2 linked regions of the Streptomyces hawaiiensis genome follow. The protein of the gene in region 1 interacts with the protein of each later gene in a pairwise test. Links are inferred from orthologs where the notes say so. Each region holds a gene or a part of one and is shown on either strand. Other genes may lie near its edges.

Region 1 (14,221 bases):
GGACACGGCCCCGCCCACCTTGGTCAGGTGGTTGTTCAGCTCGGTGACCTTGGCGATGGCGGTGTTGAACCGCATGCCCTCCAGGTCACCGCGGACCCCGTCGATCGCCTTGTGCAGGGCGCGCAGCGTCTCCTCGCCGGGCTCGGCGTCGACGACGGTCACCTCGCCGGTCGCCTCGTCGACGATGTTGCGCCACAGCCGCTGCAGCAGCCGGAACTGGCCGACCACCGCGCGCGTGTCCCACGGCCGGGAGACGTCCAGCGGACCCATGGCCATCTCGTACAGGCGCAGCGTGTCGGCTCCGTACTCGGCGCAGATCTCGTCCGGAGTGACCGCGTTCTTCAGGGACTTGCCCATCTTGCCCAGCAGCCGGGAGACCTTCTCGCCCTGGTGGTAGTACGCGCCGTCGCGCTCCTCCACCTCGGCGGCCGGCACCGCGATGCCGCGGCTGTCGCGGTAGACGTAGGCCTGGATCATGCCCTGGTTGAACAGCCTGTGGAACGGCTCGGCGGACGAGACGTGCCCCAGGTCGTACAGGACCTTGGACCAGAAGCGGGCGTACAGCAGGTGCAGCACGGCGTGCTCGGCGCCGCCGACGTACAGGTCGACACCGCCGTGCGGCTGACCCTCGCGCGGGCCCATCCAGTACTGCTCGATCTCGGGGTCGACCAGCTTCTCGGAATTGTGCGGGTCCAGGTAGCGCAGCTCGTACCAGCAGGAACCGGCCCAGTTGGGCATGGTGTTGGTCTCGCGCCGGTACGGGCGCGGGCCGCGTCCGTCGCCCAGGTCCAGCGTGACGTTGACCCAGTCCTCGTTGCGCGACAGCGGGGTCTCGGGCTGGGTGTCGGCGTCGTCCGCGTCGAAGGTGCGCGGCGAGTAGTCCTCGACCTCGGGCAGCTCCAGGGGCAGCATCGACTCGGGCAGCGCGTGGGCGATGCCGTCCTCGTCGTAGACGATCGGGAAGGGCTCGCCCCAGTAGCGCTGGCGGCTGAACAGCCAGTCGCGCAGCCGGAAGTTGACGGTGCCCTCGCCGACGCCGGACCGCTCCAGCCACTCGGTGATGCGCGCCTTGGCCTCGGCGACGTCCAGGCCGTCCAGGCTGACCTCGTCGTTCGAGGAGTTGATGATCTTCGCGTCGTACGACGAGAAGGCGTTCTCCCAGGTCGAGGTGTCCGTGCCGCGGCCGTCGGTCGGTTCGACGATGCAGTGGATCGGCAGCTCGAAGGCGCGGGCGAACTCGAAGTCGCGCTGGTCGCCGGCCGGGACGGCCATGATCGCGCCGGTGCCGTAGCCCATCAGCACGTAGTCGGCGATGAAGACCGGGACCTGCTCGCCGTTGACCGGGTTGGTGGCAAAGGCGCCGATGAAGACGCCGGTCTTGTCCTTGGCCTCGGCCTGCCGCTCCACGTCGGACTTGGAGGCGGCCTGGGCGCGGTAGGCGGCGACGGCGTCACCGGGGGTGGCGTGGCCGCCGGTCCACAGCTCGTGGGTGCCCTCCGGCCAGGCGGCCGGGGTGAACTTCTCGACCAGCGGGTGCTCGGGCGCCAGCACCATGTAGGTGGCGCCGAACAGGGTGTCGGGGCGGGTGGTGAAGACGGTGATGCGCTCGCCGTCGATGGGGAAGTCGACGCGGGCGCCCTCGGAGCGGCCGATCCAGTTGCGCTGCTGCAGCTTGATGGCCTCGGGCCAGTCCAGCGCGTCCAGGTCGTCCAGCAGCCGGTCGGCGTAGGCCGTGATGCGCATGTTCCACTGGCGCAGCTTGGCCTTGAAGACCGGGAAGTTGCCGCGCTCGGAGCGGCCCTCGGCGGTGACCTCCTCGTTGGCCAGCACGGTGCCCAGCCCGGGGCACCAGTTGACCGGCGCGTCGGAGGCGTAGGCCAGCCGGAACTCGCCCAGGACGTCGGCCTTCTCGGCGGCGCTCAGCTCGCCCCACGCGCGCGTGTGCCCCGGTACGGGCCGCTCACCGGACTCGAACGCGGCGACCAGCTCGGCGATCGGGCGAGCCCGCCGGGCGTCGTGGTCGTACCAGGAGTTGAAGATCTGCAGGAAGATCCACTGGGTCCACTTGTAGTAGTCCGGGTCGATCGTGGCGAACGAGCGGCGCTTGTCGTGGCCCAGACCCAGCCGGCGCAGCTGGGACTTCATGTTCTCCATGTTGGCCTCGGTGGACACGCGCGGGTGCGTGCCGGTCTGCACCGCGTACTGCTCGGCGGGCAGGCCGAAGGCGTCGAAGCCCAGGGTGTGCAGGACGTTGTGGCCGGTCATCCGCTGGAAGCGGGCGAACACGTCCGTGGCGATGTAGCCCAGGGGGTGCCCGACGTGCAGGCCCGCGCCCGAGGGGTAGGGGAACATGTCCATGATGAACTTCTTGGGCCGGGCGATGGTCTCCCGGTCTCCCGCCAGGTCACCCGTCGGGTTGGGCGCGGCGTAGGTGCCGTCGGCGTCCCAGAAGTCCTGCCAGCGTGCCTCGATCTCGGCGGCCATGGCGGCCGTGTAGCGGTGCGGCGCCGCCACCTCGGAGGCGGCGGCGGGGTTCGTCTCGCTCATGATCTCAAAGCTCCATCGATCGTCTCTGCCTGCGGCTGTCGGGTTCGAGAAACGAAAAATCCCCTCGCACAGGAGGGGACGCCGCGCTGATTCCGGCCACTCGACTCACCCGGCGGCCGGGACTGATCAGCGCGGCCCGCTAAGCAGAAGGCGTACGGCACGCATGGCGTTAGGGTACCGCAGGCCCTCAACGCGTCGCGACGCGCTTCCGGGGCCCGTCTCGGTGCCCGAAAAGCTGAACCAAGGTCAACGGTTACTTCGCGTAACAGCTACTAAGGGACATCACAACAGCCACATTGTCCTTTGATAACAGCGCAATAACTCAAACCTCGTACCCATCGGTATGGCTCCGCTTAGAGTTCGGCAGCGGGACCGCTGCTTTCCCGAACCGCTCGGAGTTGCCCCCATGAACCCTCATCGCAGTAACACCCCACTACACCCGGTCACCGGGATGTGGGGAGGCCGGCCGTGACGAACTACGACTCCACGGTGGACGACACGTTCGCCGAGTTCCTCGACTTCGGTGCGGGCGTGCTGTCTCTCGTGTTCCTCACCTGCTCGGTGATCTGGGGCCTGGTCGCCCAGGACCGGATCCTCCTGGACGCCCGCAGGCGCATCCTGGCGCAGGCCGTGCACCGGAGCACGGCCGTCGCCTCGATCGTCTTCCTGCTGGTGCACATCGGGGTCAAACTGGCGCTCGCCCACACCACGTGGGTCGCGGTGTTCATCCCCTTCGGGCTCCTCCTCACCGGCGGCAACGACGAGATCATGGGCCGGTCGTTCCTCGTCGGACTCGGCACGCTGGCCAGCATGCTCATGATCTTCGTGGGCATCACCGGCGCGCTGCGCAACCGCTTCGCGTCCCCCGCACCCGTCGCCGCCCGCTGGCGAGCCATGCACATGCTGGCCTACCCGGCCTGGTGCGCCGCCCTCGTGCACGGCCTCTACGCGGGTCGCACGGCCAAGCCGGTCTTCATCGTCCTGTACTGCCTGTCCCTGGCCGGAGTGGCCGGCGCCCTCGCCCTGCGCGCGGCTCCGCGCCAGGTCAAGCGCATGGTCTCCGACAAGATCGCCTCACTGATCGGGCCGGGTGAGGGCCAGGGCCGCAGAGACCTTGAGGAGAGCCGGGCCCGGGCGGGCGGCGGCTACGGGCTGCCCGGCTTCGAAGGCCGGGAGGCGACAGCGCGCCCCTCGGCGTCCCCGTCGGGGCCGCTGTACGAGAGGGCGGAACGTCCCGCGGCCAAGGAGCCGGCGAACGGCTTCGCCGCCGCCTACCGGGCCGTCTCGGCCCCTCCCCAGGGCCAGCAGGCCTTCGCGCCGGGGCCGACCACCAGCATGCAGCTGCCGCTGGACATGCAGCCCACCGAGACCCTCCCGACCGTGGACGGCCCCTCCAGCACCTCGGGCAACTGGCCGATCCCGTCCCCGCCGCCGGTCGGCGAGGCCCCGCCGTCGGCCTACGACCCGCTCCAGGACACAGGCTTCAACATCCCGCCCTACGACCCCCTGCAAGACACCGGACAAAGCATCCCGGCCTATGGCAATCCAGGCGCCTCCGGCTACGGATCGAGTGACGTGTACGACACGGGTGAGACGAATGCCGCCTACGACACGTACTACCCGAACGACACGTACAACAGCGGTCCCGCCACTGATTCAACGCCCGGTGCGTCCTATGACTTCGACGCACCGGGATCGGGCGAACCTTGGAACACGCCTTCCGGAGGCTTTAAGTGAACGAGGCCCTGCCCGACGTACCCGAAGTCCGCGTAGTCGGCCTTCCTCAGCTCACGTCGGGCTTCGACCTTGTCGATCGACTCGATCTGCCCATGCACCTCAAGGTGCACGGGCCGCTCGAGCCGATGGGCGGCGAGCAGCTCGCACAACTCGCCGAACGCATCAACCTGAAGGGCCGCGGCGGCGCGGGCTTCCCCTTCCACAAGAAGCTGCGCTCGGTCGCCGAAGCGGCGATCAAGCGCGGCGTCCGGCCGGTCGTCGTCGTGAACGGCAGCGAGGACGAACCGGCCTGCCGCAAGGACACGGTGCTCATCAACCGTGCCCCGCATCTGATCCTGGACGGCGCGCTGCTGTGCGCCGAGGCCCTGGGTGCCCGCACGCTCGTGGTGGGGGTCACCCGTGAGTCCACTCAGCGCTCCATGGAGGCCGCGCTCGCCGAACGCGGCCTCAGCAACGGCCGCCGGTCGGCACTGCGCGCCCGTGTGCAGCGCAACCCGGTCCGCATGGTCACCGGCGCCGCCGCGTCGCTGGTCCGCTCGATCGACGGCGGCCCGGCCGTCCCGCCCGGCCGCAAGGTCAGTGCCTCGCAGAACGGCGTCGGCGGCGCGCCCACCCTGCTGTCCAACGCGGAGACCTTCGCCCAGCTGGCGATCGCCGCCCGCATCGGCCCCGAGCGCTACGGCAACACCGGTCTGTACGACGAGCCGGGCACCGTCATGCTCACGGTCTCCGGCGCGGTGGCCCGCCCCATGGTGATCGAGGTCCCCACGGGCGTGCCGCTGCGCTACGTCCTGCAGCTCGCCGGCGCGCCGCCGGTGCCGCAGGGCGTGCTCACCGGCGGCTACCACGGCAAGTGGATCGACGCGGCGACGGTGAACGAGGCGATCGTCTCCCGCAACTCCCTGGACGCGGTGGGCGGCGCGCTCGGTGCCGGCGCGATTCTGCCGATCACTCAGGACACCTGTCCCCTGGGCGAGTCGCTGCGGGTGGCCCAGTGGCTGGCCGAGGAGAGCGCCGGCCAGTGCGGCCCCTGCTACCTCGGCCTGCCGGCCGCCGCGCGCGGCCTGGAGGACATCCTCAACGGCGGCGGACCGGCCGCCCTGGAGGCGCTAAAGCAGGTCGCCAAGAACGTGAAGCGGCGCGGCGCGTGCTCGCACCCGGACGGCTCCGCGATGTTCCTGGAGTCGACCATCAAGGCGTTCACGGACGACCTGGCCGCCCACGTCCTCGGCAACGGCTGCGGACGGCCCGTGGAGGGCGTTCTGCCGCTCTTCGAGGGCGGCAGGGCCCCCACGGGCATCCCGGGCGGCGGCGAGTCCGAGGAGAACGGCCCCAGCCGTCAGAAGATCTACGTCGACTGGACCTTGTGCCGGGGCCACGGACTGTGCGCGGACATCCTCCCCGAGGTGTTCCAGCTGGGCGCCGACGGCTTCCCCACGGTGGCGCAGGCTCAGGTGCCGCGGTACGCCGAGGCCAAGGCTCTACGCGCGGTGCGCCGCTGCCCGGCGCTGGCGCTGCGCATCGAGGAGGCACGCGCGCAGGGCGCGCCGGCCCGCAACCTTCCGGTCCTCTCCCAGGGCCGCGGCCGCCGCGCTCTCGGCCGCTGAGCACACGCACGGCGGGCTCCCCGGTGGGAGCCCGCCGTGAGCACACAGGGCGACACACGGGCGACGTACACAAAGAAGGCGGGCCATCCGATTCGGATGGCCCGCCTTCTCATCTACTGTGGAGCTAAGGAGAATTGAACTCCTGACCTCCTGCATGCCATGCAGGCGCTCTACCAACTGAGCTATAGCCCCTTGCCGGTGCCCCTCCGGGTTTCCCCGGCGGCGAAGCCAACATTACTGGCCCACCGGGCCCAACACCAAATCGATTTCACCTCGTACGGAGATGCCCGCTATGCCGGATTTGCACCGACTCTGCGGGCTCAGGCCGTGACGAACGAATAGAACCGCTTGAGCGTGCAGTGCTCCTCCAGAAGCCGGCCGTAGATCGGCTCCCCCTCCAACTCGCGGTACGTCTCGATCGGGTCGCCTTTTATGATCAGCGCCCGCGCGCATTCCTCGCACCAGTACTGGTAGTCGGGATTGATCGGTTCCATGTCGCGGACGATCGGAGTCCCGCTGCCGCACCAGTCGCACTTCCGCCTGTGTGCACCCATCGATCAGCTCCAGCTGTGGCCGCAGGCCGTGCACACGTAGGAAATCCCGCCGTTGTCGCCGAGCATCTGGGCCACGTGCGCGGATCCACAGGAAGGGCAGCTGAGGCGGGTGGACATGTCCCGTGTGACCGCCGCTTCGAGGAGGTGGTCGACCTCCTCGAGGATGCTCGCAGGCATCGCTACTCCTCCCGTCGGGCCGCGCCCCCTTCCGGCCGTTTGATTCTGCCACGGCCGGACCAATACGGTCAGCGACGCCTCAGTACCAGTCCGGACACGGCACCCGGCGGGGCCGTAGAGGTATACGCCTCAGCGAGCCCGAGTGACTCAAACCGGAGCACGAAAAATCCCGCCCCCTGACCGGGAACGGGATCTTGACGTGGAGCTAAGGAGAATTGAACTCCTGACCTCCTGCATGCCATGCAGGCGCTCTACCAACTGAGCTATAGCCCCTCGCGTCCGTCCCCGCTGGCGGGGCGAACAAGAAGAACTTTAGCCTGCGACCTGCCGGAAAGTGAAATCCGGGGTCAGTCGTCGTCGCCGAGCACCGGTTCCGGCAGGGTGCCGGCGTTGTGCTCCAGCAGGCGCCAGCCGCGGGCGCCTTCGCCGAGCACGGACCAGCAGCAGTTGGAGAGTCCGCCGAGGCTCTCCCAGTGGTGGGGGTCGAGACCGAGGAGGCGGCCGATGGTGGTGCGGATCGTGCCGCCGTGGCTGACCACGACGAGCGTGCCGTCCTCGGGGAGCTTCTCGGCGTGCCGGAGCACCACGGGGGCGGCGCGGTCGGCGACCTCGGTCTCCAGTTCGCCGCCACCGCGGCGGACGGGCTCACCGCGCTTCCACGCGGTGTACTCCTCGCCGTACCGGGCGATGATCTCCTCGTGCGTGAGGCCCTGCCAGGCGCCCGCGTAGGTCTCGCGCAGCGCCTCGTCATAGGTGACGTCGAGGCCGGTGAGCGTGGCCAGCTCGGCGGCCGTGGCGGCGGCACGCCGCAGGTCGGAGGCGACCATCGCGTCCGGCTTCAGCGAGGCGAGCAGCCGGGCGGCGCGACGGGCCTGGGCCAGGCCCGTCTCGGTCAGCTCGACGTCCGTGCTGCCCTGGAAGCGGCGCTCCACGTTCCACGAGGTCTGGCCGTGCCGCCACAGGATGACGCGGCGGCCCCGGCCCTTCGTGGCGGACGCCTCACTGAAGGAGGTCACCGCCAGTCACCGTCCAGTTCCGCCGCCTCCTCGGCCGCGCGCAGCTTGGCGTGCTCCTCGGCCTTGCCGCGGGTGGCCTTGGCCTCCTCGGGCAGTTCGAGCTCGGGGCAGTCCTTCCACAGCCGCTCCAGGGCGTAGAAGACGCGCTCCTCGCTGTGCTGGACGTGGACGACGATGTCGACGTAGTCGAGCAGCACCCAGCGGGCCTCGCGGTCGCCCTCGCGGCGCACCGGCTTGGCGCCGAGCTCCTTCGAGAGGCGCTCCTCGATCTCGTCCACGATCGCCTTGACCTGGCGGTCGTTGGGCGCGGAGGCCAGCAGGAAGGCGTCCGTGATGGACAGCACCTCACTGACGTCGTAGGCGACGATGTCGTGGGCCAGCTTGTCGGCAGCCGCCTGGGCGGCGGTGTTGATCAGCTCGTGAGAGCGGTCGGTCACGGTCACTACAAGGCTTTCGGTCGGCGGACACTTGCCACCAAGGGTCTCACGGACCGCAGCGGGACCCCCACGCGATGACGGAGATCACGTGGGGAGCGCGCTCCCGCCGGCTAGCCGGACGACGGCTTGTAGTCCTGGCCGAGGACCACGGAGACGTCGGCGCTCGCGGAGATCCTGCCCTTGGTGACGGAGCCGGCGGGCAGGCCCAGGGTCTTGGCGACCTCGGCGGCGTTCGCCTTGTCGGCGGCGTCGGCGTAGACGACCTCGGAGGTGGCCTGGGCGGTGCCGGTGCCGCTCTCCAGGAAGGTGAAGCCGCCGTTGAGGAGCACGACGCGGGCCTTCTCGGTGTTGTCCTTGACGCCGGTGGCGTTCTGGACGGCGACGCTGACGGCGGCGTCCTTGTCGGGGCTCTTGGCGGTGCCGCCGAGGACGTTCCTGACCACACCGGCGCTCGCCTGGGCGCTGAGCGTGCCGTCGCTCTGGACGGGCAGCAGGTCGGTCTTGACGTCGCCGCCCTTGGCGAGGTCGGAGAGCCCGGCGAGGAAGGTGCCGAGGTCCTTGTCGGTGAGGGAGGGGTCCAGGATCTGCGCGAGGGTCTGGATGGTGGTCGTCGCGGCCTGCGGGTCGGAGGACATCTTGCGCAGGATGCCCTGCATGACCTGCCCGAAGCGCTCCAGCTGGGCGTTCTGGGCCTCGCCGGGCGCGCGGTAGGTGGCGTAGGCGACCGCCATCTTGCCGCTGAGGGTCTGGTCCTGGCCCTTGTTGACCAGGGGGGCCTCGCCCTCCTTCTTCGCGGCGGGGTCGGGCACGTCGGCGTCGGTGTCGACGTCGATGCTGCCGACGAGGTCGACGAGGTTCTGCAGGTAGGGGGTGTCCAGGCGCCAGGTGCCCTCGATGTCGGTGCCGAGGACCGTGTCGAGTGCGTCGCGGGTGCCGTCGGAGCCGTCGTCCTCGACCGACTTGGCGAGCGTCGTCGTGGTGCCGTCGTCGCTGCTCAGGGCGAGGGAGTTGGGCATCAGGACGGTGGTGCCCCGCTTCGTGGTGGTGTTGTCGACGAGGAGGGCGGTGGAGGTGCCGCCGCCCTTGGTGTCGTGCAGGTGGACGACGATCACGTCGCGCTTCTGGGCGCCCGCGGCCGTCGCGGTGCCGGTCTTGGAGTCGTCGGAGGACAGGCCGGGGAGCTTTCCGGCGTACCAGAGGTAGCCGACGCCGCCGGCCGCGACGAGGGCGAGCACGACCGCCAGGGCGACGATCCGGCTGCGGGCCCGGCGCCGGGCCTCCTCGCGGCGTTCGGTGCGGTTCTCGGTGAACTTCAGCCAGTCGATGACGTCTTCGGAGTTGGCGTCCGGTTCCTCGACGAAGGCGAACTGCTCGGTGTGGTACTCCCGTTGCGGCTCGGCCGGGGCCTCCTGGTCGTGGGCCGGGCCGGCCTGCTGCGGGATGTGGGCGGTCTGCTGCGCGGTCTGTTCGGCGACGAGGGGCTGCCGGCCGGTGGCGCCGGTGGCCGGGGCCTGACCGTAGGGGTCGTGGGGGGCGCCCTGGTGCGAGCCGGTGGCGTACGGGTCATAGGCGCCGTAGGGCGCGGCGGACTGCTGCCGGCCCGTGCCGTAGTCGTAGGCAGGCGGGGACTGCTGCCCCTGCTGCCCGTACGGGTCGTAGCCGTAGCCCTGCTGGTGCTGCTGGGCGTACGGGTCGTACGTCTGCTGCTGGGTCTGGACCTGCCGGTAGACAGGCTGGCCGTACTCGTCGTAGCCGACGAGCTCGTACTGGTCGGCGCCGTGGTCTGCGGCCCCCGCGTCGTATCGGTCGTTCACCGGTGCCCCTCTCGGCTCACTCGCCGCGGTACAGCTCGCGCTTGTCGATATAGCGCACGACGCCGTCCGGCACCAGGTACCAGATGGGGTCGCCCTTGGCGACTCTCGCACGGCAGTCGGTGGAGGAGATGGCCAGAGCGGGAACCTCCACGAGCGAGACACCGCCTTCCGGGAGCCCGGAGTCGTCCAGGTGGTGGCCCGGCCGGGTGGCTCCGATGAAGTGCGCCAGGGAGAACAGCTCCTCGCTGTCCCGCCAGGTGAGGATCTGGGCGAGCGCGTCGGCGCCGGTGATGAAGAACAGGTCCGTGTCGGGGTTGAGCGCGCGCAGGTCGCGCAGGGTGTCCACGGTGTAGGTGGGACCGCCGCGGTCGATGTCGATGCGGCTCACGGAGAACTGCGGGTTCTCGGCGGTCGCGATGACCGTCATCAGGTAGCGGTCCTCGGCCGGGGAGACACTCCGGTGGCTCTTCTGCCAGGGCTGGCCGGTCGGGACGAAGACCACCTCGTCGAGGTGGAACGCCGCGGCGACCTCGCTGGCCGCCACCAGGTGCCCGTGGTGGATCGGGTCGAAGGTGCCGCCCATGACGCCGAGGCGGCGCTTGCCGGGTCGCGACGGGCTCTTTCCGGGGCCGTCGGCACGGCGGGCCACCGCGGAGGCACGGCGGGGCTCCGAGTGTCCCTCGGTGCCGCTCGCCGCGTCCTGTGCCGGGTCGTGCGGCGTCTCGTTCGCCGGGCCGGTAGGCATGTCCTGCTCTCCCATGCGTGCAGACCCTACCGGCCCTGCCTGAGGGCTCCGGCCGCCCCCGTGGTCCCCCGGGCATCCCCGGCGGGATGCCCCGCCGGTCTCAGCGGTCGCGGTTGAAGCGGGTGGTGATCCACAGCAGGAGCAGCAGGATGAAGAGTGCGCCGCCACCGGTGAGGTAGGGGTTGAGGCTCTCGTGGTTTCCGCCGTGCTCCTCGCCCTCGGCGGCGAGGGTGACCAACTGGGCAGCGGTGCTGTGGAAGCTCATCTTCGGCAGGACCTATCGCGTGTGGGCGGGATAAAGACGTCGGCTCATCGTAAGCGGGCGCCCGTTGCGCGATCACCCCGACTCCGCCTGTTCGTACCGCGGGCGGTCGCACGCGCTGCCGCCGGGCCCGGTCCCGGGGGCCCGGCGGGGAACCTTCGGGTGGCCTCAGTCGTCCTTCCGTCTGTAGCCACGCAGCAGGAACCACGCGGTCAGCGCACAGCCCACGATCATCACGAGCAGCACGTACCGCAGCATCCCCGGCCCCCCTTGCCGCTCGGCGGCGCTCGCGGCCTCGGCGAGCCAGGCGGATACGGGGTGGTGCTCCATGGCGGTGGTCTCCTTCGCTGTACTGCCCGACCACCGTAACTCCGCCTAGGCTGGGCTCTGCCTCGGGGAAGCAAAAGGCCGCACAAGGGGCCGCAAAGGTCACACCAGACGCATGGGGGAAGACATGTCCGACGGCCACGAGCACAACGGGCACGAGCACGTGCCGAGCAGGCAGCGCAGGCGCTTCCCCGGGATCTCCTCGCGCACCTACGAGCACCCGGCCGACCGCTCCGCCCTGGTGGCGCTGCGCAAGCTGAGCGGTTTCGACACGGTGTTCAAGGCGCTCAGCGGCCTGCTGCCCGAGCGCAGTCTGCGACTGCTGTTCCTGTCCGACTCGGTACGGGTCTCGGACCAGCAGTTCGCCCATCTGAACGTGATGCTGCGGGACGCCTGCTACGTCCTGGACCTGGAGAAGGTCCCGCCGATGTACGTGAACCAGGACCCACAGCCGAACGCGATGTGCATCGGCCTGGACGAGCCGATCATCGTCGTCACGACGGGCCTCGTCGAGTTGCTGGACGAGGAGGAGATGCGTGCGGTCGTCGGGCACGAGGTGGGGCACGCGTTGTCCGGCCACTCCGTCTACCGGACGATCCTGCTGTTCCTGACGAGCCTCGCCGTCCGGGTCGCCTGGATCCCCCTGGGCAACCTCGCGATCATGGCGATCGTGACCGGGCTGCGGGAGTGGTTCCGCAAGTCGGAGCTGTCGGCGGACCGTGCGGGGCTGCTGGTCGGGCAGGATCTGGAGGCCTCCATGCGGGGCCTGATGAAGATCGCGGGCGGCAACCACCTGCACGAGATGAACGTGGACGCGTTCCTCGCCCAGGCCGAGGAGTACGAGGCCGGGGGCGACCTGCGCGACTCCGTGCTGAAGATCCTGAACGTGCTGCCCCGCTCCCACCCCTTCACCACCGTGCGGGCGGCCGAGCTGAAGAAGTGGGCCGAGTCGCGGGACTACCAGCGGATCATGGACGGCCACTACCCGCGGCGCGACGAGGACAAGGACACCTCGGTCCGGGACTCCTGGCGGGAATCGGCGAACCACTACAGCACCCACGTGAAGAGCTCCAAGGACCCGCTGATGAAGCTGGTCACGGACCTCGCGGGCGGCGCCGGCGACCTGGGCGACCGGGTCCGCCGCGGCTTCGGCGGGTTCAGCAGCCCGTCCCCGAAGCCGCCCCAGGGGCCGGACACGGATGCGTCGCCGGACTCCCCGGGGGACGATCAGCCGCCGCGTAACGAGAGCTAGGCGCTAGGCACCATCAGGGCGCCTGGCGGGCCGCAAAGGCCCTCTCGGGCCCGCCTCACACGCCTCAGACCTTCGGCTGCGCGCTCTTCGCCAGGGAGCCGCACAGGGCCGTCGCGCTGCCCGTGGCGTAGGGATCGGTGCCCGCGGGGCCGCCCTCCTTGGCCGTCTGGCCGGCGAGCAGGGGGCGGAGATGGTTCGTGGAGTCCTCGGCGCAGGACAGAGGACCGGCCTGGACGTAGGAGACGACGAGCTGGGCCTGGTGCAGCCGCAGGTCGTCGCGGTCGAAGCGGAAGTGCAGCTCGCGCCGGAGGGTGAACAGGGACACCTCGTCCTTGTCACCGGCCCCGGCCGCCCGCAGCGCGTACACGAACGTGTGGTCGGCGGTGACCTCGAGCGTGGACGAGTCGGCCTCGGCGGCCTGGAGCGTGCCCTGGACCCGGACCTTGCGGTCGGCGAGCTCGGCGCGCGAGGGGTCGAAGCGGACAAGCCAGCCGGTGGGCGCGTGGCGTCCGTCGGCGGTGGGGCGGGCGAAGCTCTGGTCGAACTGGTCCAGCTGCTCGGAGTCGAGCAGGACCCGGACGGCACGGACCTCGCCGCCCGTGAGCACCTCCGGGTCCAGGGCCGACCGGATGATGTAGTCCTTGGCGGTGGTCAGGGCGCTCACGACCTGGCTGTCGGAGAAGTGCGCGGTGCGCCGCGAGGCGGGCAGCGGCACCCCCTCCGCGCCGGTCTTGAACTGTGCGGCGGGGCTGTGCTCGTACAGGTACGCCGATTCGGCCGTTCCGGGCACCTTCCCCTCGGGAACGAGCGGGATGACGGTCATCCGCAGGGGCTCCATGGGCTCCTGGGCGGCAGGCGTCTGGTAGGGGTGCCGCACTCCCATGTAGATCGCGGTGCCGAAGGCGACGGCGATCAGCAGGACCAGGACCAGCGCCTGCCGGGACAGGCCCCGGCGCAGGGGCGGCCGGCGTCGCACAGCCGGGGCGTGGTCGGCGATGCGCTCCTGCGCGGAGAACTCCTGGAGGCGGGCAGCACGGACGAACGACTCGTCGAAGACGACGGATCGGTACTCGTCCTCGCCACCTCCGGGGGCACCCTCGGGAGTCCCCTCAGGTGGGTTTCCAGGCCCGCCCATATCTTCAGGGTAGGTCGCCGGAAGCTCAGGTAAACGCCCTGCTGCACCACAAGTTCTGACAGGTTCTCACCAAGATGGGCGGGTTCCGGTCAGGGGCTGCGGGGGATCACCGAGACGGCAGGCTGGGAGTAGTCGGCGGAAGCCGAGGGGGTGGCTCCGCCGCCCTGTTCCAGGCCGGTCGTGGCGGGCGGCGGCGCGGGCTCCTCGCGGCTGGAGGACGCACCCCGGTAGACCGCCGTGAAGGCCAGCGCGACCATGCCGATGCCCATCACGAGGGCGAGCACCCAGGCGACCGGGCGGTGCCAGCGGACCTGTTTGGAGTACGGCCCCGCGGCGCCGTAGTGGTCTTCCAGGACGTCGGGGTCGTCCGAACCGTCGAGGTCGGGATCATGGCCGAAATCGCCGGGCCCGTCCGGGCCGTACCCGTCGTCGTACCGCTCGCCTCCGGTGTGGGCGCGGCGCGCCTCCGCCTCGGAGGCCTCGGCTCTCGCCCGTGCCGCGGCCAGGAGGCGCTCCACTGCGGTCGGCTCGTGCACCACGGCCGCGCGTACGAAGGCCTCGTCGAAGACCACGGAGGCGAACTCTTCGTCCGACACCCCGCGGTCGTGATC
Region 2 (14,069 bases), 2.4 Mb from region 1 along the record:
CGTGTCGGTGCGGACCAGCTCGGCGCCGTGCGCCAGCAGCCACAGCGCCGCCGCCACGTGCAGGGCGCCACCGGGCCCGCTGTCCGGGTAGGGCGAGCTGATCCACAGCAGCATCACGAGCACGGCGAACGACGCGAGCCCGAGGCCCGCCGCGAGCGCACCACCCATGAGGCCGCCGACCAGTCCGGGCGAACGGTCGCGCATCCGGGCGGACAGGGGCGATGGCGAACGTCGGCGAGCGGTCATCTCGATCACGACCGCCATGCTCCCAACGACACGCGCTTTCCCGTCGTAACAGGCGAACCATCGCTGTGTCGCTCAATATACGTTTATGTACTTTTCCGGACGGAGGGGCGCCCTGTGACCCAGAGCCCTGCCATCCCGCTCCCCCCACCCAAGGAACGCCGACGCCTGCGCGAGGCCGCCTCGCTGACGCGGGCTCAGCTGGCCTCCCGGGTGGGCGTCACCAGCGAGACGGTGCGCGGGTGGGAGACCGGCCGCTGCACGCCGCGCGGCCGCAAAGGGGAGAAGTACGCGAAGCTGCTCGACTCGCTGGGCGACGAGGCGGGGATGACGCCTCCTCAGGACGGCGCCGCCGACTCCGACGACCCGGAATCGGCGCCCGGGGCGGCGGTCTCGCACAGAGCCGCCCGGGCCCGGCGCAAGACCGCCGCCACCGACCGGAAACGACCCGTCGCGAAGGACCGGGGCCACGGCCCCGCCACCGTCCCCGATCGGAGCCGCGCCCCCGCCCCGCACGGGCACCGCGTCATCCTCACCGAGCGCCCGCGTACGAGGCCCCCGCGCCGGCCGGACGACGCCACTGCCGCGCTGACCCCCGATCAGGCCTTCGACGCGCTGTACGCCTTCTGCGCCCCCGCGCTCGTCCGCCAGACCTATCTGCTGACCGGCCGCCGTGAACTGGCCCGGGAGTCGGTGGAGCGGGCCTTCCAGATCGCCTGGCAGCGCTGGCCCGAGGTGGCCCGCGACCGCGACCCGGCGGGCTGGGTGCGCGCGATGGCCTACGAGTGCGCGCTCTCCCCGCGGCACCGCTTCCGGCCGCGCTACCGGCACCCCGAGCCGCCGCCGCCCGACGCGTTCGACCGCGCGCTGATGGATACCCTGCTGAAGCTCCCGCCGTCCTACCGCCGCACTCTGGTGCTCTACGACGGAGTCGGGCTCGGCCTGCCCGAGACGGCGGCGGAGACGGAGGCGAGCACCCGCGCGGCCGTGAACCGGCTGGCGCACGCGCGCGAGGCGGTCGCCGAGCGGCTGCCGGAGCTGGCGGACCCGGAAACGCTGCACTGGCGCCTGGTCGAACTGGCCTCCACCGAGCGGCTGCGGGCCGCCAAGCCGCTGGTCGTGCGGAAGGCCGGGGAACGCCGGGCCCGCTTCTGGACCCGGGCCGCGATCGCCTTCACGGTCGCCCTGATCGGCACGACGGCCCTCACCCTGCGCACGGCCCCCACCCACTACGAGCCGCCGGTACCGGTGGGAGAGACGGTTCAGGGCGTGCCGCCACCGGTCGCGCCCGGCCCGCTGTCGGAGTCGGAGCAGGACCTGCGCGCGAAGCTGCGCGAGGAGGAGCAGAAGGGACCGGACCGGTTGCTGCCGCAACCGCGGTGACGGTCCGGTGGGCACGGATACGGCGGTGGGCCCGCTCCCCGTACGGGAAGCGGGCCCACCGGTGCGCTACGGCGTCGGTTCAGCCGGCGTGGCTGTACTCAGCTGCCGAGGATGGCGCGCGCCAGCTTGGCCGTCTCGGTCGGGGTCTTGCCGACCTTGACTCCGGCGGCCTCGAGGGCCTCCTTCTTCGCGGCGGCCGTCCCGGAGGAGCCGGAGACGATGGCGCCGGCGTGGCCCATGGTCTTGCCCTCGGGCGCGGTGAAGCCCGCGACGTAGCCGACGACCGGCTTCTTCACGTTCTCCTTGATGAAGGCCGCGGCCCGCTCCTCGGCGTCGCCACCGATCTCACCGATCATGACGATCAGGTCGGTGTCGGGGTCGGCCTCGAACGCGGCGAGAGCGTCGATGTGGGTCGTCCCGATGACCGGGTCGCCACCGATGCCGACGGCGGAGGAGAAGCCGATGTCCCGCAGCTCGTACATCATCTGGTACGTCAGCGTGCCGGACTTCGACACCAGGCCGATACGGCCCGGCTTCGTGATGTCGCCCGGGATGATGCCGGCGTTGGACTGGCCCGGCGTGATGAGACCGGGGCAGTTCGGGCCGATGATCCGGGTCTTGTTGCCCTTGGACCCGGCGTAGGCGTAGAACGCGGCCGAGTCGTGGACGGCGATGCCCTCGGTGATGACGACCGCGAGCGGGATCTCGGCGTCGATGGCCTCGACGACGGCGGCCTTGGCGAAGGCCGGCGGCACGAAGAGGACGGATACGTTCGCGCCCGTCTTCTCGATCGCCTCGGCGACCGTGCCGAAGACCGGGATCTCGTTGCCGTCGATGTCGACCGACGTGCCCGCCTTGCGGGGGTTCACGCCACCGACGATGTTGGTGCCGTCGGCCAGCATGAGCTTGGTGTGCTTCATGCCCGTGGCACCGGTCATGCCCTGGACGATGACCTTGGAGTCCTTGTTGAGGAAAATAGCCATGGCTGTTTAGTCCCTCGTCCCTTACTTCGCAGCCGCGAGCTCGGCGGCCTTGTCGGCCGCGCCGTCCATGGTGTCCACACGCTGGACCAGCGGGTGGTTGGCGTCGGAGAGGATCTTGCGACCCAGCTCGGCGTTGTTGCCGTCCAGACGGACGACGAGGGGCTTGGTGACGTCCTCGCCCTTGTCCTTGAGCAGCTGCAGCGCCTGGACGATGCCGTTGGCGACCTCGTCACAGGCGGTGATGCCACCGAAGACGTTGACGAAGACGGACTTGACGTCCGGGTCGCCGAGGATGATCTCCAGGCCGTTCGCCATGACGGCGGCGGAGGCGCCACCACCGATGTCGAGGAAGTTGGCGGGCTTGACGCCACCGTGCGCCTCACCGGCGTACGCGACGACGTCCAGGGTGCTCATGACGAGACCCGCGCCGTTGCCGATGATGCCGACCTCGCCGTCGAGCTTGACGTAGTTGAGGTTCTTCTCCTTGGCGGCGGCCTCGAGCGGGTTGGCCGCCTCCTTGTCCTGGAGGGCCTCGTGCTCCGGCTGACGGAACTCGGCGTTCTCGTCCAGGGAGACCTTGCCGTCCAGGGCGATGACGTCACCGGAGGCGACCTTGGCCAGCGGGTTGACCTCGACCAGGAGGGCGTCCTCCTTGATGAAGGTGTCCCACAGCTTGACCAGGACGTTCACGACCTTGTCGGCGACCTCGGCCGGGAACTTGGCGGCCGCGACGATCTCGCGGGCCTTGGCCTCGGTCACGCCCTCGTTGGCGTCGATCGGCGTCTTGGCGACGGCGTCCGGGCGGGTGGCCGCCACCTCCTCGATCTCCATGCCGCCCTCGACGGAGGCGATGGAGAGGAAGGTGCGGTTGGCACGGTCCAGGAGGAAGGAGACGTAGTACTCCTCCAGGATCTCCGGGGCCGTCTCGGCGATCATCACCTTGTGGACCGTGTGGCCCTTGATGTCCATGCCGAGAATGTTGGTCGCGTGCTCGACCGCCTCGTCGGGGGTGGCGGCGAGCTTGACGCCGCCGGCCTTGCCACGGCCGCCGACCTTCACCTGGGCCTTGACGACGGACTTGCCACCGAGGCGCTCGGTGGCTGCGCGGGCCGCCTCAGGCGTGTCGATGACTTCACCGGCCAGCACCGGTACATCGTGCTTGGCGAAGAGGTCCCTCGCCTGGTACTCGAACAGGTCCACGCGCTTCCGTCCCTATCAGTGATCTCGCGGTTCGTTGTCTGCGTGGGCGTGCCGCGAGGGCAACGTGACGTCCGCTGTCTGTCACAAGGGAGGCGCACACGGTGTCCGAGCGCGCGGCATGTCCGTCTCGCAGGTTATCGCTGCTTCCGGGGGGCCTCTAAATCGAGGGTCACACCTGAGCGGTGATACCTGTCACATGATGCCGCGCTCTCTGGCACGGCGTGCCGGGGGTGAGGGGCCTCACCGGGCTGGGGTTCGCCCGGTGAGGCCCCCCGAACACCCCCGGAGGAGCACGAAGGCCCTGTTCAGGGCCCGGCTCTCCGGGGTGCGGGGCGGGTGGTCCCCACCCCGATGGAGAGCACCCGCCCCATCCACGAGGTTGCGGCCTCTGACCACCGACGGCTTTCGGCCGTCCGGGCGTGACGCCTCGTGAAGCACGGGAGGGAGGAGGGGTGCGGTGAGGCACCCCGGGCGGGGTCGGCCGACGAGACTCCTGGGGGCGGGTCTACGGCCGGGGAAGCCTCGGCGGGCTGTCCGTGCTAGCCGGGGAAGTAGGGGGACGTCCCGGTGGCCGTAGCCGGTACCGGCCGCGAGGGTCCGGGCCCCGACACCGGGCACGAGCGTGAGTGGCGCCACGAGGCTCACGGTGACGGCATGGGCGTCGCCGTGCCGCGACGAGCCGCTGTCAGCGATGGACCGGTTGCCGAGCGCACCGTCGGGTCGGCCGCCGGGCGAGTGGCCGGCCGGGGTACGTCCGGCGTGCGGGGACGGCCCGGGGTGGCCGGCATGGCTGGGTGGACGAGGTGGCTGAAGTGGCCGAGGTGGCCTGCGCGGACGAGGCGGTCTGCGTGTCCGACGTGGTGCCCGTGGATACCGGAGACCATCGGCCCTGCGTGGATGGCGTGGGGCTCGTTGCTGTGGGCCGCGGCGCCGGCCGTGCCGGGCTGCCGCGGAGAGCCGGTCTCGTCCGTGGTCACCGTCGTCCCGCCCGGCTGCGGCTCAACCGTGACCGGTGTGGGGAGGGGGCCACCCGGGGGGCCGGGGAACCCGAGGAGCGTGGGGAGCGTGGGGAGGACGGGTGTTCCCGGGAGCGGGGCGTCACTGGCGGGGGGTGGGGCGTCACTGACGGGGGGTGGGGGCAGGGCCGGCAGGGCCGCAGCGCTGCTTGGAGCGCACGCCGCCCGGCCGCTGTGCGCGGCATGCGCAACGCGGCATCGGACAGGGCTGCTGACCAGCTCAAGAGGGGAAGCTTCCTCCCGTGCGACGGAAGCGGTACTGCCCGGCCGGCACCACGCACGGCCGAGCAGCCGCCGATCCTCGCACGGAAGTGCGGAGGTTGCGCAAGCCCTTGCTTACCGATGGACCGTCACGTCCGTTTTGCTGCTCCACGTCGGACCGCGACACGTCGACAAGTCGTCAGCCGCCCCCTCATGCCGGGCCCTTCACGCCGCATCCGGTATCGGCAACAGCCGCTTCTCGATCGCCGCCGCCATCACCTCCGGGAACAGATCGGGCGTACAGGCGAACGCCGGCGCCCCCAGCGCCGCGAGCGCGGCCGCGTGCTCCCGGTCGTACGCCGGTGCCCCCTCGTCCGACAGCGCCAGCAGCGTCACGAACTGCACGCCCGACGCCTTCATCGCGGAGACCCGCTTGAGCATCTCGTTGCGAATGCCGCCTTCATAGAGGTCGCTGATCAGCACGACCACCGTCTCCGCGGGCCGGGTGATCTGCGACTGGCAGTACGCGAGCGCCCGGTTGATGTCCGTGCCACCGCCGAGCTGCGTGCCGAACAGCACCTCGACCGGGTCGTCCAGCTGGTCCGTGAGGTCGACGACCGCCGTGTCGAAGACGACGAGTCGCGTGGAGATCGTCCGCATCGAGGCGAGCACCGCCCCGAACACCGATGCGTACACCACCGATGCCGCCATGGATCCCGACTGGTCGATACAGAGGATGACCTCCTTCTTCGTGGACTGGGTCGCCCGCCCGAACCCGATGAGCCGCTCCGGCACGATCGTTCGGTACTCGGGCAGGTAGTGCTTGAGGTTGGCCGCGATGGTGCGGTTCCAGTCGATGTCGTGGTGGCGCGGCCGGTTGATCCGGGCACTGCGGTCGAGCGCGCCGGTGAGAGTGGCCCGGGTGCGGGTGGCGAGCCGCTTCTCCAGGTCCTCGACGACCTTGCGCACGACGGCCCGGGCCGTCTCCTTCGTCGTCTCCGGCATCGCTTTGTTGAGCGACAGCAGTGTGCCGACGAGGTGCACGTCGGCCTCGACCGCCTCCAGCATCTCCGGCTCCAGCAGCAGCGTGGCGAGACCGAGCCGGTCGATGGCGTCGCGCTGCATGACCTGCACGACGGAGGAGGGGAAGTACGTCCGGATGTCCCCGAGCCAGCGCGCCACCGACGGTGCCGACGCCCCGAGCCCCGCCGAACGGTCCCGGCCTCCCTGTGACCTGCCGTCCTTCCTGCCGTAGAGCGCGGTGAGCGCTCCGTCCATGGCCGCGTCCTGCCCCGGCAGCGCGCAGCCGGTGCCGTCCGCCGCGTCGCCCCCGAGGACGAGCCGCCAGCGCCGCAGCCGCTCCTGCGCCGGGTCCGTGTTCTCGGACGTCATCCCCGTCCTCCCTTGCGAGGCCGTTCCCACAGCGGAATCACCGGCACGGTCGTCGACGGCGGCCTTTCCGCCCGCAGTCGGTCCGTCATGGTGGCCCCCGCTTCCGGTGCCGTCGTCCGCTCCCTCAGCGCCTCGGTCGTCATCCCGCCACCCCCGCCATGTCGTTGCCCGTGTTCTCGTCCACTTCGTCCAGTCCGAGCAGCAGCCGCACGACCGGCAGCACGGCGTCCGCGCGCATCAGGTCCAGGCCGGCCGCGAAGCCGGGTGTCCCGGAGCCGGAGGCGGTCGCGCCGCCCCCGGCTCCCGGCCCACGCCGGACCAGTTCGCCGAGGGTCCGGCGCACTCCGGGCTCGTACGCCGAGAACGTCCGCCGCAGCAGGGGCAGTACGTCCGTGAAGGCCTCGGCCGGTACCCCGGTGAGCCACGCGTCGACCAGTCCGAGCAGCCGTTCGTCGTGCACCAGGAGCATCCCGCCCCCGGAGCCCCCGCCGACGAAGCCCTCGATCCACGCGGCCGCGTCCGCCGGCGGTGTGCCCGGTGACAGGACGAGTCCCATCAGCAGTGCCGCCTCGTCCTGGGCCAGCTCCCCGTCGTCGAGCAGGAGCCGCACGGCCCGCCCCCGGACGACCCCGGGCACGGTGTCCCGCCCGGACAGCACCCGCAGCACCGACTGCCAGCGGCCTCTCAGACGGCCGTGTCCCGCCGCGGGGACGTCGCCCAGGAGGCCCACGGCCCCGTGCACCGCGTCCACATGGCGCCGCATCTCCTCGGCGGCGTCCGCGTCGAGCGCGGCGCAGGCCGGGGGAAGGCCGACGAAGACCCGCTCGGCCAGTCCCGCGGCGACCTCCGCCAAGGCCCCGGTGTCCGTGCCGCGCACGTCGCCGTAGCGCAGGGAGCGGACCAGGGCCGGGAGCGCCTGGGCGAGATGGCCGACGTCCGTGTCGAGAGCCGCCCGGTCGGCGAGGACCCGCATCACCGTGGGCAGCGCGTCGGGCAGCTCGGCCAGCAGGCAGCGCTCGGCGAGCCCGGTGACGTCGGCGAGGCCCTCCGCGGTGACGGCGTCCCCCTCGGCCTTGGCCGTCGCGGCGGACAGCACGGTCGTCCCCCACACGCCGGCCTCGGCGACCCGTACGGCCAACTCGGGTTCCCAGCGCAGCCGCCACGTCTCCCGGAAGGTGCCCGTGCTGCCCCGCGAGGCGGCCGGCTCGCCCCACGCGATGCCGAGCAGTCGCAGCCGGTGCAACAGCCTGCTGCGGGCGGCGTCGTTCTCCTTGCGCAGGTCGAGCTCCAGCTCCCGCTCCAGCGCCTCCGGCTTCAGCCGCAGCCGGCGTTGCAGCCGGGTGAGGTCCCGCTGCAACGGCACCGCGGGCGCCGACGGCGGCACCTCCCCCAGCACGTCCCCCACGACCAGCCGGTCCCGTACCAGCGCCAGCGGCACGTCCGAGCCCTCGCACATCACGGCCCGCACCGCGTCGGTCGTCTCGCTCAGGCCGGGCAGCGGGCGGCCGCGCATCGCGGCGAGCGTCTCGGCCAGCCGCACCGCCTCCATGACATGCGCGGAGGAGACGATCCGGTCCTCGGCGCGCAGCAGCCCCGCCACCTTCGTCAGCCACCGCTCCACCGGCCGGTCCGGGGCGCTGAACAAGTGCCCGTACCAGCCCGGGGAGTCGATGCCGGCCCCGTACCCGCTGGTCCGGGACAGCCGGCGGTGGGTCCACGGCACCCAGGTCATGTCCGTCTTGACCTTGGGCAGGCCCTTGAGCAGCGCCTTGTCGGCGGCGACGGTGGTCTTCTGCCGCAGGGCGGGCACGTGCCAGGCTCCGCAGACGACGGCCACGCCGTCATCGAACTCCCGCTGGGCGGCCCGCGCCTGGAGCCGCATGTACGCTTCCCGCACCAGGTCCCGGTCGTGTCCCCCGCTGCCATAGGTCTCCCGCAGCGCGGCCATGGCCTCCTCGAGCGCGGTGAACGGCGCGAGCGCGTCGCCCTCCCCCGCGCCCCGGTGCTCCACGACGTCCTCCCACCACCGCTCCGGGTCGTCGTAACCGGCGGCGTCGGCGAGCACGCCGAGCGGATCGATCCGCAGGTCGGCGGAGCCGGGGCCGGTGTCCCCGTCCGCCGCCGTCTCTGCGTCCGGCGGGCGTTCGCCCTCTGTCGCTGCCTCGTCCTCCTGCCTCCGCCAGGCCAGCGTGTGCGTGGCCGGCAGGTCGATGAAGCGGGCCGGGACGTCGTGCTCCAGGGCCCAGCGGAGGGCGACCCACTCCGGAGAGAACTCGGCCAGCGGCCAGAACGCCGAGCGGCCGGGCTCGTCCACGGCGTGGGCGAGCAGGGCGACCGGCGGCCGCATCTCCTCGTCGGCGGCGAGCGGGATCAGCGCGTCGGCCTCGGGCGGCCCCTCGATCAGCACGACCCGTGGCCGGACCCGCTCCAGCGCCGCCCGCACCGCCCGCGCCGACCCCGGCCCGTGATGCCTCACCCCGAGCAGCACCGGCCCCGCCCCGGCCCCCTGGCCCGCGGCCCTTTCCACACCGGTCATTTCATCCCCCTCCCGTCCCGCACATCCCGCCCCGAACCCGCCGGCGACAGGCGGTCGCCGGTCCGCCGGAGACGGGCACGGCCCACACCGTGCCGTTCCGCCGTCCCACCACCCGAGGCCGCCGCCCCCGTCCCTCACACGCTCACCTCGCGGCAGGCCCGGTAGAAGTCCTTCCAGCCGTCGCGCTCGCGGACCACCGTCTCCAGGTACTCCTGCCAGATGACCCGGTCCGCCGCCGGGTCGCGGACCACCGCGCCGAGGATGCCCGCCGCGACATCGCCCGGCCGCAGCACGCCGTCGCCGAAGTGGGCGGCCAGGGCGAGCCCGTTGGTGACGACGGAGATCGCCTCCGCCGTGGACAGGGTGCCGCTGGGCGACTTCAGCTTCGTCCGGCCGTCGGCGGTGACCCCGTCGCGCAGCTCGCGGAAGACCGTGACGACCCGGCGGATCTCGTCGAGCCCGTCGGGTGCGGCCGGCAGGTCGAGGGAGCGGCCGATCTGGTCGACGCGCCGCGAGACGATGCCGACCTCGGCCTCGGGGCTCTCCGGCAGCGGCAGCACCACGGTGTTGAAGCGGCGGCGCAGGGCGCTGGACAGGTCGTTGACCCCGCGGTCGCGGTCGTTGGCCGTGGCGATCAGGTTGAAGCCGCGGACCGCCTGCACCTCCTGGCCCAGTTCCGGTATCGGCAGGATCTTCTCCGACAGGATCGTGATGAGCGTGTCCTGCACGTCGGCCGGGATACGCGTCAGTTCCTCGACGCGGGCCGTCATGCCCTCGGCCATGGCCCGCATGACCGGGCTGGGCACGAGGGCGTCACGGCTCGGGCCGTGGGCGAGCAGCTGCGCGTAGTTCCAGCCGTAGCGGATGGCCTCCTCCGGGGTGCCGGCGGTGCCCTGCACCAGCAGCGTGGAGTCGCCGCTGACCGCCGCGGCCAGGTGCTCGGACACCCACGTCTTCGCCGTGCCCGGCACGCCGAGCAGGAGCAGGGCGCGGTCGGTGGCGAGCGTGGTGACGGCGACCTCGACGATGCGGCGCGGGCCGACGTACTTGGGACTGATCACGGTGCCGTCCGGCAGGGTGCCGCCGAGCAGGTACGTCGCGACGGCCCAGGGCGACAGCTTCCAGCGGGCCGGGCGGGGACGGTCGTCCTGGGCGGCCAGCACGGCGAGTTCATGAGCGAAGGCGTCCTCGGCGTGCGGTCGCAACGCCTCGTTCGATTCCGTCTCCCCCGCTTCGACGGACGTCGGCTCCACGGACACGGTCATGGCAAAGTCCCCCTCCAGCTCGGCCGGTTCGGATCTGACACCAACGGTGCACCACACCACTGACAATGCGTCCTGACCTGCGCAAACGCCCTGCCGGAGCCGCTCGCGGACCCGATTGTCAGTGGTGGGATCTACCTTCGATGGCATGACTCAGCAGGGGGTGCGCTGGACCGCGGACCAGGTGCTGGCACTGGCGCCTGACGCGGCATCACGCAAAGCGGGAAGCAAACTCGGCGCGGCGGGGCCGTGGTCCGAGGCGGGGTGTGCCGACGAGGGGACGGTGTGGGGGCTGTGCAAGGGCAGCGGAAGCAAGCCGTATCAGACGGTCGTGGACATCGCGGACGCCGCCGGGCCCGCGTACAAGTGCAGTTGTCCCAGCCGCAAGTTCCCGTGCAAGCACGCGCTGGGGCTGCTGCTGCTCTGGGCCGCAGACGAGGCGGCGGTGCCGCCGGGGCAGGTACCGCCGTGGGCGGCGCAGTGGACAGCGGGGCGGCGCGGGCGCGCAGAGGAGAAGAAGGCCGGGGACGGCTCCGGTGCGCCGTCCGGGTCCGCTGATCCGCAGGCGGCGCGACGCCGGGCGGAGCGCCGCGCCGAGCGGGTCACGGCGGGCGCGGTGGAGCTGGAGCAGCGCCTGGTCGATCTGCTGCGCGGCGGCCTGGCGACCGCGGAGCAGGCGGGGTACGGCCTGTGGGAGGAGACGGCGGCCAGGATGGTCGACGCCCAGGCCCAGGGGCTGGCGGGCCGGGTGCGGGAGTTGGGGGCGATCCCGGCCACCGGCCCGGGCTGGCCGGTGCGGCTGCTGGAGGAGTGCGCGCTGCTGCATCTCCTCGGCCGGGGCTGGCTGCGCCGCGAGCGGCTCCCGGACGGCCTCGCCGCCACGGTCCGCTCCCGCATGGGCCTCCCGGCCTCCGCGGACGGCCCGTCGCTGCGCGACCACTGGCTGGTCCTCGCCCAGTACGACACGGCGGACCCGCGTCTGACGACCCGCCGGATCTGGCTGCACGGCGCCGCCTCGCACCGCACCGTGCTGCTCCTCTCCTACGGCGCCGCAGGCCGCGCCCCGGAGCTGGCGCTGCCGGTGGGCCTGAGCCTGGAGGCCGAGGTGTCCGCGTACCCGGGCGCCGGGCAGCCGCGGGTGGCCCTGGGCGAACGGTTCGCCCCGCCCGCGCCCGCGGCGATACGTCCGCCGGGGATGACGACGTCCCGGGCGGCGGCCCGTTACGGCGACGCCCTGCGCGAGGACCCGTGGCTGGAGTCCGTCCCGGTGACCCTGGACCGGGTCGTCCCGGCCCCGGACGGCGACTCCTGGCAGCTGGCGGACGCCGACGAGGACGCGGCCTTGCCGCTCACTCCCACCGCGCGTTCCCGGCCGGGTCTGTGGCGGCTCGTCGCCCTGTCGGGCGGGGCTCCGGTCAGGGTTTTCGGCGAATGCGGCCACCAGGGCTTCACCCCGCTGACGGCCTGGCCCGAGGGCCCGGGCGACGCGGTCGCGCTGTGCTAGAGCCGGCGACAGCGGCCCCGCCCACGGCACTTCACCCCGCCCCGCCCATCCCACAGATCCACGCATCTTTCAGGCATCACGGGACAACCGGTAAGGGCGAGCCTTCAACCACCGGGCGCCCCGCGGAAAGGAAGCTCATGACCAGGACCTCCGCTCCCGTGGACGCGCCCGGCGCGGACGCCTGGGAGGGGCTCGTCACCACCGCGCTGCTGGGCACCGACCGGCGCACCCCGCCCGGCACCGCGCCGGGCCGGGACGCCCCCGTGGCCCTACTGGACGCGGCGGCCGTGGAGACCGTCCGACGGCGGGCCGGTCTGCGCCCGGCGCGGGCGGCTGAGCGTCCGCAGCCGGCTCCGGAGGACGCGCGACCTGCGCTGCCGCCGGCGGCTGCCCGCAGGCTCGCCATGCTGCTCGCCGACCGCCCCGGCCCGTCCGGCGGCGGCCGGCGGGGCGCCGCGCCCGACCTGACGGAGCTGCTGCCGCAGTGGCTCGCGGCGGCGAACGCCCGTGGTTTTGCGCCGCCTCCGCAGGCGCTTCCGGCGTTGCTGGACGCGGCCCGGGGCCGTACCGACCTGCGTCCGGCGGCGCTGGAGTTCGCGGGCCCGCGAGCCCTGTGGATGGCCCGGCTGAACGCGGACTGGCGGTTCGCCCTGCGCGCGACCCCGGGCGGCGGAGCGGCCCTGCCGCACCTCGAGGACGACGACAGGGTCCAGCAGCTGTGGCAGGAGGGCCTGTTCGCCGAACGCGTCGCCCTGCTGTCCGCCCTGCGCTCACGCGAACCGGCCGCCGCCCGCGACCTGCTCGCGACGACGTGGGCGACGGAACGGGCCGAGGACCGGCTGATGTTCCTCGATTCCCTGCGCGCGGGCCTGGGCCCGGACGACGAGCCGTTCCTGGAACAGGCCCTGGCCGACCGCGGCCGCAACGTCCGGGCGACGGCGGCGGAACTGCTGTCGGCGCTGCCCGGTTCGGCGCTCGCCGCGCGGATGGCGGTCAGGGCGGAGGCGTGTGTCGCCATCGACCACCTGCAGACCGCGCAGTCGCCGGGGACCGGCCTCGTGAGCAAGGGGCCCGGGGGGACCACGAAGAGCACCCCGACGATCGCCGTCGAGGCGCCGCACGAGTGCGATCCGGGCATGGAACGCGACGGCGTCGTGGCGAAGGCCCCGGCAGGACGGGGCGAACGGTCCTGGTGGCTCGGTCAGCTGGTGGAGGCGGCGCCGCTCGGGACCTGGTCGCGGCGGCTCGGCGGGCGCACGCCCCGGGAGATCGTGGCGCTGCCGGTGGCGGACGGCTGGCAGGGCGAACTGCACGCGGCGTGGTGCCGGGCGGCGGTGCGCCAGCGGGACGCCGAGTGGTCACGGGCGCTGCTCGGCGATCCGTCGGCGCCGGAGGCGGGCGGTCCGGGTGCGGTGTCCCTGGCCGAGCGGGCCAAGCTGCTCGGCACACTGGGCGCCGCCGAACGGGCCGCGTGGGTGGCCGGCTTCATCGCCGCGCACGGCCTGTCCGAGGCCTTTCAGCTGCTCGGGGTGTGCGCGGTGCCGTGGACCGCGCCGCTCGGCGGGGCCGTCGTGGACGCGCTCAACATCGCTCGGGACGCGGGGAGTTATCCATGGAGTTTCAGCGGAGTCATGGGCCTGGCCGAGCGCTGCCTCGCCCCGTCCGAGGCCTCCCGGCTCGACGCCCTGCTGGCCGTGCCGGACGAACCGGAGAACGCGTCCCCGGGAGCCGGCGGCTACTGGGCGGAGGCCTTCCAGCGCCTGGTCACGACCCTGCGTCTGCGCGCGGCGATGGCCGAGGAGCTGGGAGCGGCCTGACCCCGGTCCGCCCGTCCGGCGACGGGCGCCCTCCGGCAACCGGCTGCCGCCGTGCATGCCGACTACGGGGACGGCCGCCAGAGGCGGTCGCAGCCGTCCGCCCGACGAAGCGGCTCCACCGGACCGAGGGCGTGCGGGCACCGGCAGGGCCATGGCGCCCGGGCCGGCCCGCCGCAGGCCTACGCCTCCGCGGGCTGGCGCGCGTTCGTCCGGACCCAGTCCACGATGGACGCCGTCGTCGCGCCCGGAGTGAAGATCTCCGCGACGCCCTTCTCCTTCAGCAGGGGGATGTCCGCCTCGGGGATGATCCCGCCGCCGAAGACCAGGATGTCCTCCGCGTCCCGCTCCTTGAGCAGGTCGATCACCGCCGCGAAGAGCGTGTTGTGCGCTCCGGAGAGGATGGACAGCCCGATCGCGTCGGCGTCCTCCTGGAGCGCGGTGCCGACGATCTGCTCGGGAGTCTGGTGGAGCCCGGTGTAGATGACCTCCATACCGGCGTCGCGCAGGGCCCGCGCGATCACCTTGGCCCCGC

What was found.
Region 2: the proteins of rsfS (region 1) and CEB94_RS24850 interact in binary tests that used the Escherichia coli proteins (3 or more experiments, as listed by UniProt). The link is inferred for Streptomyces hawaiiensis from one-to-one orthologs.

The regions. Positions count from the first base shown.
Region 1 is NZ_CP021978.1:2,969,983-2,984,203, forward strand. The notes cover bases 6,359-9,311. They hold rsfS (ribosome silencing factor), read right to left. Parts: upstream 8,082-9,311; coding sequence 7,635-8,081; downstream 6,359-7,634. Other genes in these bases: CEB94_RS13725 (hypothetical protein), read right to left, coding at 6,359-6,445; CEB94_RS13730 (IS1 family transposase), read right to left, coding at 6,449-6,622; CEB94_RS13740 (histidine phosphatase family protein), read right to left, coding at 6,970-7,638; CEB94_RS13750 (LCP family protein), read right to left, coding at 8,186-9,311. Also shown: leuS (leucine--tRNA ligase), read right to left, coding at 1-2,547; CEB94_RS13710 (ferric reductase-like transmembrane domain-containing protein), read left to right, coding at 3,016-4,284; CEB94_RS13715 (NADH-quinone oxidoreductase subunit NuoF family protein), read left to right, coding at 4,281-5,891; more of CEB94_RS13725, read right to left, coding at 6,212-6,358; more of CEB94_RS13750, read right to left, coding at 9,312-9,889; nadD (nicotinate-nucleotide adenylyltransferase), read right to left, coding at 9,906-10,649; CEB94_RS13760 (hypothetical protein), read right to left, coding at 10,735-10,899; CEB94_RS13765 (hypothetical protein), read right to left, coding at 11,065-11,226; CEB94_RS13770 (M48 family metallopeptidase), read left to right, coding at 11,351-12,475; CEB94_RS13775 (SCO2583 family membrane protein), read right to left, coding at 12,540-13,610; CEB94_RS13780 (SCO2584 family spore wall biosynthesis protein), read right to left, coding at 13,700-14,221. UniProt on the Escherichia coli protein: Functions as a ribosomal silencing factor. Interacts with ribosomal protein uL14 (rplN), blocking formation of intersubunit bridge B8.
Region 2 is NZ_CP021978.1:5,352,738-5,366,806, reverse strand. What follows is about bases 8,155-10,955. They hold CEB94_RS24850 (ATP-binding protein), read right to left. Parts: upstream 10,220-10,955; coding sequence 9,089-10,219; downstream 8,155-9,088. Other genes in these bases: CEB94_RS24845 (SWIM zinc finger family protein), read left to right, coding at 10,365-10,955; CEB94_RS24855 (DUF5682 family protein), read right to left, coding at 8,155-8,954. Outside these bases: CEB94_RS24880 (cell division protein PerM), read right to left, coding at 1-264; CEB94_RS24875 (helix-turn-helix domain-containing protein), read left to right, coding at 361-1,626; sucD (succinate--CoA ligase subunit alpha), read right to left, coding at 1,725-2,609; sucC (ADP-forming succinate--CoA ligase subunit beta), read right to left, coding at 2,631-3,809; CEB94_RS24860 (VWA domain-containing protein), read right to left, coding at 5,252-6,418; more of CEB94_RS24855, read right to left, coding at 6,558-8,154; more of CEB94_RS24845, read left to right, coding at 10,956-11,720; CEB94_RS24840 (DUF5691 domain-containing protein), read left to right, coding at 11,858-13,537; icmB (coenzyme B12-dependent isobutyryl CoA mutase small subunit), read right to left, coding at 13,717-14,069.